DNA from 3 places in the Pannonibacter sp. CBAS1226 genome. Region 3 is predicted to be linked to each of the others. Evidence: riboswitches for the same ligand, from Rfam matches in the RefSeq annotation. Region 3 holds a riboswitch; each other region holds the start of a gene.
The links. A riboswitch is a leader RNA that binds a small molecule or an ion and turns the genes downstream of it on or off. The one in region 3 is predicted to bind thiamine pyrophosphate.

Region 1 (4,783 bases), on a different contig from region 3:
ATTCCCAGCGCTCGCTGATCGCGGGGATCTTCTCCTCCAGCGGGGATACAGCCGCAACGACCGCTCCGGCCCCCGAGGCAGGAGCACCGGCGGGCGAGACGGCTGCCAATGGCGAGAATGGCGGCAAGAACACCGACCGTCTGCTGACCGATACGGGTGAGCCTGCGGTTGCCCCCGATGCGCGGACCGTGACGACGACACTCATCACACCGTCAGCCCCTCCTCCGCCGCCGCAGGAGGCGCCTGCTGCCGTGCCCGAGGCCGCTGCCCCGCCCGCCAGCACGGCGCCGGCTCAGACGGCAGAAACGCCCGGTGCAATCGTTGCGCAGAAGGCTTTCCTCTATGAGGAGGGCGAAGATGCCAGCGGATCCGGCACCGCTTCTGCGGGCAATGTGGCCTGGTCGGTTTCCGAGGAAAACGGCTCCGGCGGACAGGCCGAAACGGTGCTCGTGGCGCAGGCCCAGATTCCGGACCGGAACATCAATGTGACGCTGCGAATCAAGCCGAACACGGATGTGTCGCTACCGGCCAGCCATCTGGTCGAGATCCAGTTCCAGCTTCCTGAGGGCTTCTCCGGCGGGGACGTCTCCAATGTGCCGGGCCTCGTGATGAAGCCGACCGAGGAAGCGCGCGGAGATGCTCTCCTGGGCGCTTCGGTGAAGGTTGCTCCGGGTTACTTCTGGATTGCGCTGTCGAGCGTTGACAGCGAGCGGGACCGCAACCTTGCCCTGATGCGTGAGCGTGGCTGGATCGATATTCCGATGCTCTATGAAAACGGCAAGCGTGCCATCTTCACCATCGAGAAGGGCACCCCGGGCGCCCGCGCTCTGGAACAGGCGCTGGCCGCCTGGCAGGGCGGCTGATCCCGGCGGTTCTGCCCGGTTCCGGTTAAGCTTCAAGGCCCCGGCTGTCCATGGGTGACAGCCGGGGCCTTCGGCTTTTGTGACAGGGTGCCGCAAGTTTTGCTTGCCAAGGCGGCATTCAGGCGGCATGTTTCGGGCTGGTCCGAGGGGTGCTCCGATGTGAGCTGAGATGGCGCAAAGCCGAACCCTTAGAACCTGATCCGGGTCATGCCGGCGAAGGGACGGAAACCTTTAGCCATATCCCGGATCTCCAATGTCTTGACCGGCTCGCCGGTGACGGGAGATCCTTTTGTGTCGATAGAACTTCTTTCGGGAAGGCAACCCCTTCCCTCTGCGAGCCCTGTCCGGAATGCGTTTCCGGCCCGTGCAGCCTCTCTCCTGCGCAGCATTGCGCCGGGCCTGACGGTCAGCCTGTTCCTGCTGCTGATCTGGGATCTGGCGGTGCGGTTCCTCGAAATTCCGCCCTACATGCTGCCCGGCCCGCTGAAGGTGCTGGAGGCTTTCCAGCGCCAGAGCGGCTTCCTGCTGTATCACGCCAGCATCACCTTGAGCGAAACCCTGCTGGGCTTTGTCTTTGGCATTGCAGCCGGGGTCATGCTGGCCTTCGTCATGTGGCTGTCGCCGCTGGCACGGCGCGGGCTGCTGCCGGTGGTTCTGGTGACGCAGGCTCTGCCGGTCTTTGCCATTGCCCCCATTCTGGTGCTCTGGCTCGGCTTCGGCCTTGCTTCCAAGATCGTGATGGCGGTGCTGGTCATCTTTTTTGCCGTCACCTCCACCTTCTTTGACGGCCTCAGGCGGATGGATCAGGGCCTGGTCGATCTGGCGCTGCTCTACCGCGTCAACCGCTGGCAGGAACTGCGCTATTTCCGCCTGCCGTCTGCCATGCCCGCGCTTGCCTCCGGTGTCCGGATTGCAGCGGTCTTCGCCCCCATCGGTGCCATTGTCGGCGAATGGGTCGGCGCCAAGGGCGGGCTCGCCTTCATCATGCTGCAGAGCAATGCCCGGATGCAGACGGACACCATGTTTGCCGCTCTCACCTTGCTTGCCGCCATGGTTCTGGTCCTGCGCTTTGTTGTGGAGCGCCTGACCCGCCGCATGGTGCCCTGGCAGCGCGAGGACTGATCCCCGCGCACGCATCTGCCGGTCAGGCTGAGGCTGGACCGGCTCGAACTTCATCCAACACCTGTCTATTGGGAGACCCCGCATGAAACGCATTCTCGCGCTGTCGCTGGCCGCTGTTCTGGCCACTGCTGCCCCCGCTTCGGCGGCGGACAAGCTGACCGTTCTGCTCGACTGGTTCGTCAATCCGGACCACGCGCCGCTGGTGGTGGCCAAGCAGAAGGGTTTCTTTGAAGCCGAAGGGCTTGATGTGGACCTGATCGAGCCGGCCGATCCGGCCATGCCGCCGAAGCTCGTGGCGGCCGGGCAGGGGGATATTGCCGTGTCCTATCAGCCGACGCTCCATGCCCAGATCAACGAAGGCATGCCGCTGAAGTGGATCGGCACGCTGGTGGAGACGCCGCTGAACACGCTGATCGTGCTGGAGGAGGGCCCCATCAAGACGCTGGCGGACCTCAAGGGCAAGAAGATCGGCTTCTCCGTCTCCGGCTTCGAGGATGCGATGCTCGGCCAGATGCTGCGCTCGCAGGGGCTTTCGATCGAGGACGTGGAGCTCATCAACGTCAACTTCGCCCTGTCGCCGTCCCTGATGACGGGTCAGGTGGATGCGGTGATCGGCGGATACCGCAATTTTGAGCTCACGCAGATCGAACTGGAGGGCAAGAAGGGCAAGGCTTTCTTCCCGGAAGAAAATGGCGTGCCCATCTTCGACGAGCTGATCTATGTGGCGGCGAAGGACAAGACCGGTGACCCGCGCTATGTCCGTTTCCTCGCGGCGGTGGAGAAGGCAACGGTCTACCTCACCAACCATCCGGAGGATTCGTGGGAGGCTTTCATTGCGGCCTACCCGAATCTCGATGACGAGCTGAACCGCCGCGCCTGGAGCGACACGCTGCCGCGTTTTGCCAAGCGGCCGGCAGCTCTGGATGCCGGCCGCTATCAGCGCTTTGCCGAGTTTCTGCATGAAAACAAGCTGATCACCAGCGTGCCGCCGGTGGAGGACTATACGGCGGAGCTGCGGTGACGGCCAAGAAAACGCCTATCTATCCGTCGTCATCCCGGCCTTGAGCCGGGACCGGTGAGCCGGGGCGAAAATTGGTTCCGCTACAGAGCCAGAGCCGGCAGGCCTTGGCTCACCGGTCCCGGATCGCGCGGAGCGCGTCCGGGATGACGATGGAGAGGTGTTCGGGACGCCTGAGCTTGCTTGCACCCGTCAAACCTTCCCGCAGTTCACGCCGCCGCTGTTTCGAGCTTTTCCGCCCGTTCGGCCAGCCGGTCGTAGAAGGCGGTGAGTTCCGGCGGGGCGGCGTTGCGGCAGTCGGAAAGGGCGGCGGCGGCGGCTTCCGGTTTGCGGTTGTCGAGGGCATCCATCAGCTTCATGTGATGCAGCTCAAGCGTCCGGAAGGCCTCGCTGCGCCGCAGCTCCTGATCGCCGATCAGCGCGAAGAGCTTCACGGGCCGGGACTTGCCCTTGAGCGGGATGGCGCCAGCCTCCAGATAGGCAAGATCAGGGGCCTGCGTGCGGGTGTCTTCCGAGACGACGAGATCGGCGCCGACGCTCTTGCAGCTGGATTCGATCCGGCTTGCCACGTTCACAGCGTCACCAATCACCGAGTAGTTGAAGCGGCGTGAGGAGCCCATGTTGCCGACGCAGGCCTCGCCGGTGTTGAGGCCAATGCCGATCTGCACGGTCTGGGTCTTGAAATTGCGCGCCTTGAAGCCGAAGGCATCTTCCGCATTTAATTGGTCCACCACGTCCAGCATCTTCAGGCTGGCTGCGCAGGCCATGGCGGCGTGGTTTTCCACCCGGACGGGTGCGTTCCAGAAGGCCATGATGCTGTCGCCGATATACTTGTCGATGGTGCCGCCATGGGCCTGGATGGCATCGCTGAGCGGGGACAGCAGTGTATTGAGGAAATGCACCAGCTCCGTCGGCGTCAGCTGTTCGGAAATGGGGGTGAAGCCGCGCACATCCATGAAGAGGATGGTCATGGGCCTCAGTTCCCCGCCCAGAACCAGCTGGTCCGGCTGCTGTTCCAGCTGGCTGACCAGCTCCGGCGAGAGATACTGGCTGAAGGCCTGGCGCACGAAGCGCTTCTCCCGGTCCGTCATCACATAGAGCATGGAGGTGCCGATGGCGAAGACGACGAAGGCGGTGATCGAGGGATAGAGCCCGTCGATCAGCAGGCCGTTCTGGACGAAAAGCAGCAGGGAGCCGCCGAACATCAGGACGGTGAGACAAACGGCTGCCGCGCCGGTGATCAGCCCGCCGGTCAGCGGCAGAAGCGCGACAAGGACGAGGCCGGCGAGCAGAACGGCAATGATTTCCGCACCCTCCGCCCAGTCCGGCCGGGAGAGGAAGTTGCCGGAGATGATCTGCTCTGCCGCCTGTGCGTGGATCGATACGCCCGGCACCTGCTCGCCAAGGGGCGTGGAGCGGATATCGAACAGACCAGCGGCAGAGGTGCCGATGAAGATGATCTGGCCATCGATCAGTGGCTGCACCTTGGGACGCTTCTGCGGGTCGAGAAGGTCGGCGACGGAGACATAGCGCTCGGGCCGGTTCCAATCGTAATAAACCCAGAACTCGCCGGTTTCCGTCACCGGAACCGAAAAGCTGCCCACTCTGATCCCGTTGAGCGCTCCGCCTCTGCCGGTTTCATCCGCCCGTGTGATCAGCCCGGTTGCACCTTGTGCCACGCGAAGGGCCTCCACCGCCAGACTGGGGAAGACTTCGGTCCCGTCGGTCACCAGCAGCGGAATGCGGCGGACGATGCCGCCTGTGTCGTCGGCACTCAGCG
Region 2 (4,783 bases), on a different contig from region 3:
GGCATCGCGGCGCATTGGCGCTCCCTGCTGATCTGCACGTTTTCGCTGCTGTTCGCGGCGGCGCTGGCGGTCTCCATCCGCAATCAGAGCCGGGCCGTCGAAGCCCGGCGTGAGCTGGAAACCATGTCGCAGCAGGTCATCGCCGAGAAGGATCTGATGCTTCAGGAAATGAAGCACCGGATCAAGAATTCCATTGCCCGCATTCTCGCCATTGCCCGCCAGACGGCCAGCAGTTCTCCCTCACTGGAAAGCTTTTCTTCGTCCTTTGCCTCCAGACTGCAGGCCATGGCCAATGCGCAGGACCTCCTGACCCGGTCCCGCTGGCAGCGCGCCGGGCTCAACGAGCTACTGGAACAGGAGCTGGAGCAGGTGTTCGGCGAAGCGCTCCAGCGTGAAAAGCTGTGCGGCCCCCCCGTGGTTCTCAACGAAAAGGCTGCGCACGCGCTGAGCCTCGTCTTCCACGAGCTGGCAACCAACGCGCTCAAATATGCCCGTGTCGGCGATGACGGGGCTTCCCTGACCGTGGACTGGACGCTGGAAGCCGCCCCAAAGGGCAAGCTTCTGCAACTGGTGTGGACGGAGAAATCCGCGCAAGCCGTGGAACCGGGGACAGCCAAGGGCTTCGGCACACGGCTGATTGACGCCAGCATCCGCGGCGAACTGGGCGGCAAGATCGAGCGCGAGTTCACCGGCCATGGCCTTGTCGTGCGCATGACTGTACCGCTACAGGCCTGAGGCTCGATCCCCCGTTGATGCTCAGCGCCAGCGGGCCGTGGCGGCGAGCCATTCGCGCACGCGCGCTTCCGGATCTGCATTGCGGGTGATGTCGGTGACAACCGCTGCACTGTCGGCGCCGGCGGCAAGCGCCGCCTCCGCCCGCTCCGGTGTCAGCCCGCCAATGCCGATGAGCGGCAATGCACCAATGCGGCTTTTCCAGATGCCGAGCCTTTCCAGCCCCTGCGGTGCCCACTTCATCTCCTTCAGGATGGTGGGGTAGACCGGACCCAGCGCCACATAATCGGGCTTGGCGGCAAGCGCCGTTTCAAGTTCGGCCTCGTCATGGGTGGAAAGGCCAAGCTTCAGCCCGGCGCGGCGGATGGCGGGCAGATCGGCCTCCGCCAGATCCTCCTGCCCCAGATGCAGCCAGCTGCAGCCTTCGTCGATGGCCATCTGCCAGTAGTCATTCAGCACCAGTGTGGCGCCATGGGCCTCGCACACGGCTTTTGCGTCGCGGATCTGGCGGCGCAACTCGTCCGGCGCGCAGTCCTTGACCCGCAACTGCACCAGCTTCACGCCCTGCGGCACAAGGCGGACGATCCAGTCCGCGCTGTCGACGATGAGATAGAACGGATCAAGCGTCATCCGAAGGCTCCCTTGCCAATGATGGGGGTTGATGGCACGGCCATGTCCCTTGGTTCAAGCAATCCGGCAAGATAGCCTTGGCGCCCGGCCTCCACCGCCCCGGCAAAGGCTTCGGCCATCAGCTCCGGATCCGCGGCTCCCGCCACGGCCGTGTTGAGCAGCACCGCATCAAAGCCCAGCTCCATCACCGTGGTGGCATGGGAGGGGCGTCCAAGCCCTGCGTCGACGATCAGCGGCACGTCCGGGAAGGCGGCACGCATGGACCTGAGGGCGGCAAGGTTCTGCGGGCCCGCAGCCGTGCCGATGGGGGCGCACCAGGGCATCAGCACCTGGCATCCGGCTGCCAGCAGCTTCTCCCCCACGATCAGGTCATCGGTGGTGTAGGGAAACACCTCGAAGCCTTCGGCGCTGAGAATGCGCGCGGCCTCCACCAGTTCGAACACATCGGGCTGCAGTGTGTCGTGGTGGCCGATCACCTCCAGCTTGATCCAGTTGGTGGCGAAGACCTCGCGCGCCATTTTCGCCGTCAGCACGGCCTCGGACGCGCTGTGGCATCCGGCGGTGTTGGGCAGAACCTTGACGCCCAGATCGCGGATCATCTGGAAAAAGGCGCCGCCATTGCGCCCGCCCGCCGTCTCCCGGCGCAGCGACACGGTGACGATCTCGACCTTCGAGCGGCGCACCGCCCCGGCCAGCACGGCAGGGGACGGATAACGCGCCGTGCCCAGCAGCATGCGGGATGAAACGTCGCTGCCGTAAAGCGTCAGGCTCATCTCAGCCTCCTTGCATGGGGGACAGGATCTCGATCCGGTCGCCCTCGTTCAACCGGCAGGCCTCGCGCGCTTCGCGCGGCACCAGTTCGCCGTTGACGGCGGTGGCCAGCCAGTCGCCTTCATAATCGAGTTCCTGCAGCAGGGCGGGCAGGGTTTCCGCCGCACAGGCCACGGCCTCGCCATTCACCAGCACATTCATGGGTTTGCATCTCCCTTGTTTTCCATCAGCCGCCGTGCGGCCATATCCGCTGCCTGCCGGGCGAGGGCCGGGGCGAGCAGGAAACCATGCCGGTACATGCCGGCCACTGCGAGATCCGTGCCGGGGGGCAGATGTTCCCGCTCTGCCACCACGCGCGGCATGTTGTCGTCAAAGGCCGGGCGCACACCGGCACCCAGTTCCACGATGCGTGCTTCGCCAAAGGCGGGATGCAGCGCATAGGCGGTGTTGGTCAGTTCCATGACCGAGCGGGCAGTCACCGGGCCGCCGTCGTCGCTTTCGATCATGGTCGCCCCTACCATGAAGCGCCCGCCACCGCGCGGCACCACATAAAGCGGATGGCGCGGATGCAGCAGCCGCACGGGCCGCGACAGGGAAATCTCGCCGGTCTCCAGATACAGCATCTCGCCGCGCACACCGCGCAGGCCCTGTACCCGGTCTATGGCGCCGGGCCCCGTGCAGTCGATGACGAGGGACGCCTCGCTCTCAGCCCCTTGCGCCGCATCGCCCAGGCGGAAGGTGACGCCTTGCGCTTCCAGCTGCTGCCACAGCGCCGTCATGGCAAGGCGCGGGTCGAGATGCGCTTCGCTCTCGAAGAACAGCCCGGTCATGAACCGCCCGGCCAGCGCAGGTTCCAGCTCGGCAATCTCCGCCGCATCTACCATTCGGTGGCCTGAGGACCTGCTGGCAAAGCGGCGCAGTTCCGCCTGATCGCGCGGCGGGCACAGCACCAGCGTGCCCTTGCGGGAGACAAGCCCCGGCACGGCCGCCTCCCACCAGTCTGCAGCTTCCAGTCCAAGCTTCAGCACCTCGGGCCCGGCGGTCTCCGCCTCGCACCAGGGCGCCAGCATGCCGCCGGCATAGAAGGAAGCCCCGTGTCCCGGCGCCGGACTGGTGTCCGCCACGGTGACGGCAAGTCCAAGGCGGGACAGTTCGAGCGCCGCCGCAAGCCCGGCAACCCCGGCCCCGCGCACGAGCACCGTGGAAGAGCCTGACAGTCTGGAAAGGCGAGAGTGTGTCTGGCGCATCCGCTTCCGGCTTCCGTGGCATTTGTCTCACGGGCGGAAGGGCTTTGTGAGGCGCCCGCCGGCAAACGCCGGACCTCCGCGCATCACACACCATCCCTCCGCCAGCGTGAACTGGATCAGGTTCAACGGGTCACTGCGCTGCATCGCCAGCAGTATCTCAGCCCCTTGCACGGGACTCCCCAAGGTGAAGCCCAACCTTTGCGCCGGGCGGCCGGGATTGTCAATTGCATGACAGGAGCTGCATGGCAGGGGCTGCATCAAGGCGGCTGCGTTGACAGGGAAGGGCCGCGCGTCTAGGACAGGTTCAGTCAGTCAGGGAGATTTATGCGCAGACGCTTCAATCCAGTTTGACCCTATTGGGTGAGCGGCCATCCGGCCGGATGATTGAGTGTGCGCATTTGCGCCTGACTGACGGAAATATGAACATGACAGACCTTTGCATCAGGCCGTACCGGCCGGATGATACCTCCTGCCTGCTCCGCATCTGGCGGGCAGCCTCCGAGCTGGGCCATCCCTTCTTGGGCAAGAACCAGCTCGATGCCCAGGAGAAGCTGACCGCAGAGATCTATCTGCCCATGGCCGAAACCTGGATCATCGAGGTGAATGGCCAGCCGGCCGGCTTCATCGGCCTCCTCGATGACTTTATCGGCGGTCTTTTTGTGGACCCGGCGCAACACGGGCGCGGCCTTGGCAGGGCGCTTGTGGCCCATGCACTCAAGAGCCGCAGCAGCCTTGAGCTGGAGGTCTATGCCCGCAACGAAGCCGCTCACGGCTTTTACCGCAGGCTGGGCTTTCTGGAGGTCGGACGGCGTCCGGAGGATGACAACCGCTTGCCGTTCGAAGTGATCCGGCTTCGCCTCGGCAAGCCCTTCTGACGACAAGGGATGACCGGGCCGCATCTTGTGGCGAAGCGGCCCGGCCAAGTGTCAGTCCGGCTGATTCAGTCCGAAGGCGGGGTGATGGATCAGCTCTCCCTGCGGGGCCTGCCCGCCGAAAGGCAGCGCCAGAACCACGCTGGAAGGAAGGCCCGTGACACCCAGCCCGGGAAAGGCCCGGAAGCCAAACCGGGCATAATAGGCCGGGCTGCCCACCAGCGCCGCCCCGCGCGCCAGCGGCCTGAGCTGGCGCAGTGCTTCGCGCATCAGGGCCGTGCCGGTGCCCTGACGATGCCGTTCGGGCAGCACCGCCAGAGGGCCGATCAGCCCCCAGGGGCCATCCGGCCCCATGCGGGCCCAGGAGGCGGCGAGATAGCCCGTTACCTCGCCGTCTTCTTCGGCGATGAGTGAAAGCGCAAGGGCCCCATCGGCCCGCAGCGCCTCGACAATCGCGGCCTCCGTGCCGGTGGATTGCGCCAGCATCTTGAGCGCTTCGGTGACCACGCGGCGGATCGCCGGAGTGTCTCC
Region 3 (4,783 bases):
ATAGCAACAATTTGAGCTGCTAGACGGCAGGTTGCAGATGCCGCATGGCTCACACCAGATCCCAGAGAGGCTGGCGCACTCCCTGAAAATGCTCAAGACGCGCAAACCCCGGGCCTAAACCGGTAGTCACTCCCGGTGAGTCACTTCCAGTGAGTCACTTCCAGTGAGTCACTTCCAGTGAGTCGGGGCCTGCCTGGAGCCTGTCAGGCCTTGTCAGCGTCGCGCGCGGCAAGGAACCGCTGTACGGAGACCCGGCTCCAGGGCGCCAGCCGCGCCAGCGCCTTGCTGTAGCTGGCGTGGATGCGCGCTGTAAGCTCGTCCTTGGCCGCAAGCTCTCCCAGCACCAGCTCTGTTTCGCGGCGCAGCGCATCCAGCACGTCTTCGGGATAGAAGCGCAGCAGCACCCCGTCGTCCTTCTGCAGGCTCTCAAGGCTGCCCGCATTCATCCATTCGCTTTCGGCCAGCGAGCGCCCGTTCTCGGCCTTGCAGGCCTCCAGAACGATGGTTCTGAGATCTTCCGGGAGCCCTTCCAGTGCATTCCTGTTGAACAGCGCCTCGCCAGTGCCGTTCGGCTCATGGAAGCCGGGGGCGTAGTAGAACTTGGCCACCTTCTGGAAGCCCATGGCCTGATCGCTCCACGGCCCCAGAAACTCGGTTGCGTCGATGAGGCCGGATTGCAGCGCCGGGAAGATTTCCCCCGGCGGCAGAGCGACCGGCGTTGCCCCCAGACGGCGCATGACCTCGCCGCCCAATCCGGGCATGCGGATCTTCAGGCCGGCAAGATCATCGAGCGTATTGATTTCCTTGCGGAACCAGCCGCCCATCTGCACGCCGGTGTTGCCCGCCATCACCGGCTTGATGCCGAAGGGGGCGTAAAGCTCGTCCCACAGCGCCTGCCCGCCACCCTGCTCGATCCAGGTGATGTGCTCGAGCGGCAGAAGACCGAAGGGAATCGCCGTAAACCAGACGGCGGCCGGCATCTTGCCCTGCCAGAAGAAGGAGGCCGTGTGCGCCACCTGTGCCGTACCGGCTGACACGGCATCGAACACACCGAGCGGCGGCACCAGTTCGCCGGCCGCAAAGAGCCGCACGCGCATGCGCCCGCCCGACATTTTCTCGATCCGGTCGCAGATCGTCTGGGCGGTCGTGCCCGGCCCCGGCAGGTTCTTCTGCCAGGAGGTCACCATCTTCCACTCGATCACCGCAGCGCCCGTGCTGGCAAGCGCAGGCGCGGCCAGCAGAGAAGCGGCACTGGCCGCGCCCAGCTTGAGGGCATGACGGCGCGAGGCGGACGGGCTGGTCTCAGTTGACATGGCTTGTCTCCCAGAGCGCGTGGAAATGATGCACGGGTCCATGGCCTTCTCCGACATGCAGGTCATCGGCCGCACGTATCGCATGGGTAACATAGAGTTTGGCCCCGGCAACCGCATCCGGCAGCGAAAGCCCCTTGGCAAGACCCGCTGCAATGGCGGACGACAGGGTGCAGCCCGTGCCGTGGCTGTTGCGCGTGGCGTGGCGGGGGGCGGTGAACCACTGTTCGCGCCCGTCGCGGGTCAGCAGCAGATCCTCGCTCTCCGGCCCCTCCCCGTGGCCGCCCTTCAGCAGCACGGCCCTGGCGCCCAGATCCAGCAGCGCCTGCGCCTGAGCGCGCATGCCCTCCCGGCCCTGTGCGATCTCGGTATTCAGCATGCGGGCAGCTTCCGGCAGGTTCGGCGTGATCAGCTGCGCGCGCGGCAGCAGTTCCGCAATCAGCACGGAGACCGCTTCCGGCACCAGCAGCGGGTCGCCGGAGGCTGCGACCATCACCGGATCAAGCACCACATTGGAGGCTTCATGCGCATCCAGACCTTCGGCCACGGCACGGATCACGTCCGGACGCGACAGCATGCCGATCTTGATGGCATTGACCTTGAGATCGGACAGCACCGCATCCATCTGCGCCCGCACGAAGGCAGGGGGAATGTCATGAATGGCGCTGACGCCGAGCGTGTTCTGTGCCGTCAGTGCGCTCAGCACGCTGGCGCCATAGACACCGAGCGCCGAGAAGGTCTTGAGATCGGCCTGGATACCGGCTCCGCCGCCGGAATCCGAGCCTGCGATGGTCAGGGCAATGGCAGTCATGGTTCCTCCTGAAATCAGGCTGGCAGCAGCTCAGGCGAGCCGCAGGTGCGCGCCAATCTGCGGCGCATCAAGCCCGTAAAGGGCATCAAGGAATGCCGGGACGAAACTGCCCGGCCCGGTGGCTGTCACGGCAGCCATTTCTCCGGCAATCGCCATGATGGACAGCGCCGCAGCCGCAGCCATCACCGGATCCGACTCCACGGCAAGCGCAGCAGCCGCCACCGCCCCGGCAGCACATCCGGTCGCCGTCACCTTGCCCATCAGCGGATGGCCATTGGCAAGGCGCAGGCCTTGCGTGCCGCTGCTGATGTCATCCACAGCACCCGTCATTGCAACGGGAAGCCCCAGCTGGCGGGAAAGTTCCAGAACGGACGCCCCGCCGCCAAGAGCTGCAAGCTCCCCGGCGTTGATCTTCAGCAAGGACGGCTTCAGAGCCAGCAGGCGCCGGGCCTCACTCAGGCGCGGCGGCGAACGGTCGGCAAAGACGGGATCCAGCACCCAGGGCTTGCCCTCGCCAGCTGCAATGCTGATGGCGCGGTTTGCGGCTTCCTTGCGCGCTTCGTCCAGCGTGCCGAGGTTGACCAGCAGCGCCTGCGCAGAAGCCGTGAAGAAGGGCACTTCTTCCGGCGAAATCGTCATGGACGGAATGGCGCCCAGCGCCAGCAGCACATTGGCGGTGAAGGCCTGCGCGACGGCATTGGTGAGGCAATGCACACGGGGCGCGGACGCGCGGATCTTCTCCAGCACCTCCGCCGTGCGCAAAGCCAGCTGATCTGCAGTGATGTGAGACCTGGCAGCAGCATCCGCTGCGCCGCGTGCCGTTTGACCGCTCATCATCCCAAATCCCTCCGCCGGTACAAGCCGGATCAGGTTCAAGGAGTTGGCACCATCGCCTCTCAGCCCGGCGCATCCGGCGGGCACCCCCATGAGACGGCAAAGAGCTACCAAGCCCGGTCCGGCTTGGCAAGCATGCTCTGCCGGCGGCAAGCGAGCGCAGCGATTGACTGGCGGCGGCGGATCGGCCATGTCCTTTGACAGGACAGCCCTCAGGAGCACGCCATGAAGCCCTTCTTCATCATGATCAAATGCCACCTCGGCGAGACCTACAAGGTCGCCAATGCCATTGCGGATGCCGAGATCGCTTCGGAAATCTACTCCACGAGCGGCGACTATGACCTGCTGGTGAAGGTCTATATCGAGGATGGCGAGGACATCGGCCACTTCGTCAACGAGAAGCTGCATTGCCTCGAAGGCATCCGCGACACCCGCACCATCATCACCTTCAAGGCATTCTGAGGGGGCTCGCACAAAGTTGCAGCCGTTGTTTACCCGGCACGGCCTATCTGTCCCCCTCCCCCTTGAGGGGGTGGGGGTAACAGGCTGAAAACACGGGGTATTTTTATTGAAATCTCTCTGTGCAGAGACGAGAGCCAGTCAAGCAGCGCTCCTGCGTGAAGACCCCCACCCCTACCCCCTCCCCTCAAGGGGGAGGGGAAATGAGAGGCCTCATCCGGAGATACAAAACTCTGAAACTGCTTACTTTTCCAGCATCAAAGCAACGTCCGTGGCGTCTTCCTGCAAGACATGTAAATCCGGCAGGCCGTATGAGCGGGGCGCAGACTGAGGGTCAGGGCCGCAGCGGCGAGGAGGCCTTGCGCGCCCGGCTGTCGTCCTTGCCCAGCGCCCGTTCGCGGTAGATGACGAAGAGGCCCGCCGCGACCACGATCAGCGCACCGGCCACCACCTGCCACACCGGAATGTCGCCAAAGATCGCCCAGCTGAGCAGCACCGCCCACAGCAGGTTGGCATAGTCGAAGGGCGCGATGGTGGAGGCATCCGCATAGCGGTAGCTCTCGGTCATGACGATCTGGCCGACGCCGCCCGCAAGCCCGACGAAGACGAGCAAGGCTGCCGTTTTCGCATCCGGGATGACCCAGGCGAAATCGGGGAAGATCCAGCCAAACGGGATGGTCAGCAGCGAGATCAGCGAGGCACAGCCGGAAAACCAGATGACAATGGTGCTGGTGCGCTCGGTCTCGCAGAGCTTGCGCACGAAGATCATCGCCATGGCCGTGCAGAAGGCGCCAGCGGCCGCAGCTGCCGCGCCGAACCAGGCATCGCCGCTCATTTCCGTGCCGCCCATATGCGGGGACAGGATGACGACAATGCCGAGGAACCCGATGATGACCGCCGTCCAGCGGTAGATGCGCACCGTCTCGCCAAGGAAGAAGAAGGCCAGAACCACCGTGAACAGCGGCGCGGCAAAGCCGATGGCGGTCGAGTCGGCGATGGGCAGATATTTCAGCGAGGTGAAGGCAAACAGCATGGCCGCAATGCCCGCCATGGCACGCCCCACATGGCCAAGCGGCTGGCGGGTATGAAGAGAGCCGGTCAGCTCACCGCGCAGCGCCACGAGCAGCAGCACCGGAAACAAACCGAAGAAGTTGCGGGCAAAGACGATCTCGCCGATCGGCACGCTTTCTGTGGTGATCTTCAGGGCCACCGCCATGCTGGCGAAGGTGAAGGTGGAGCACAGCTTCAGCGCAATGCCCAGGACGGGCCTTTGTGACGTCAGCACTGCGGCTTGCGGCGGAACGGAAGCACCCTCACCGGAAGCCAATACGCGGCTTTCCGCCTCGCCCTCGTCAGGAGCGTTCGAATC

Region 1: another riboswitch for thiamine pyrophosphate. It lies ahead of AC0CMF_RS21585 (ABC transporter permease); the one in region 3 lies ahead of thiM (hydroxyethylthiazole kinase).
Region 2: another riboswitch for thiamine pyrophosphate. It lies ahead of AC0CMF_RS16240 (FAD-dependent oxidoreductase); the one in region 3 lies ahead of thiM (hydroxyethylthiazole kinase).

What each region holds. Positions count from the first base shown of each region.
Region 1 covers NZ_JBVOUO010000010.1:2,654-7,436, forward strand. Annotated here, with positions in the region: gene AC0CMF_RS21580 (hypothetical protein) at 1-863, shown strand, start outside; TPP riboswitch at 999-1,102, shown strand; gene AC0CMF_RS21585 (ABC transporter permease) at 1,275-1,985, shown strand; gene AC0CMF_RS21590 (ABC transporter substrate-binding protein) at 2,068-3,006, shown strand; gene AC0CMF_RS21595 (CHASE2 domain-containing protein) at 3,213-4,783, opposite strand, start outside.
Region 2 covers NZ_JBVOUO010000005.1:326,688-331,470, forward strand. Annotated here, with positions in the region: gene AC0CMF_RS16220 (CHASE domain-containing protein) at 1-735, shown strand, start outside; gene AC0CMF_RS16225 (thiamine phosphate synthase) at 757-1,362, opposite strand; gene AC0CMF_RS16230 (thiazole synthase) at 1,359-2,135, opposite strand; gene thiS (sulfur carrier protein ThiS) at 2,137-2,334, opposite strand; gene AC0CMF_RS16240 (FAD-dependent oxidoreductase) at 2,331-3,380, opposite strand; TPP riboswitch at 3,457-3,572, opposite strand; gene AC0CMF_RS16245 (GNAT family N-acetyltransferase) at 3,806-4,255, shown strand; gene AC0CMF_RS16250 (GNAT family N-acetyltransferase) at 4,307-4,783, opposite strand, start outside.
Region 3 covers NZ_JBVOUO010000003.1:486,887-491,669, reverse strand. Annotated here, with positions in the region: gene AC0CMF_RS12430 (TRAP transporter substrate-binding protein) at 204-1,313, opposite strand; gene thiD (bifunctional hydroxymethylpyrimidine kinase/phosphomethylpyrimidine kinase) at 1,303-2,121, opposite strand; gene thiM (hydroxyethylthiazole kinase) at 2,152-2,955, opposite strand; TPP riboswitch at 2,947-3,056, opposite strand; gene AC0CMF_RS12415 (Lrp/AsnC ligand binding domain-containing protein) at 3,181-3,417, shown strand; gene AC0CMF_RS12410 (DMT family transporter) at 3,749-4,783, opposite strand, start outside.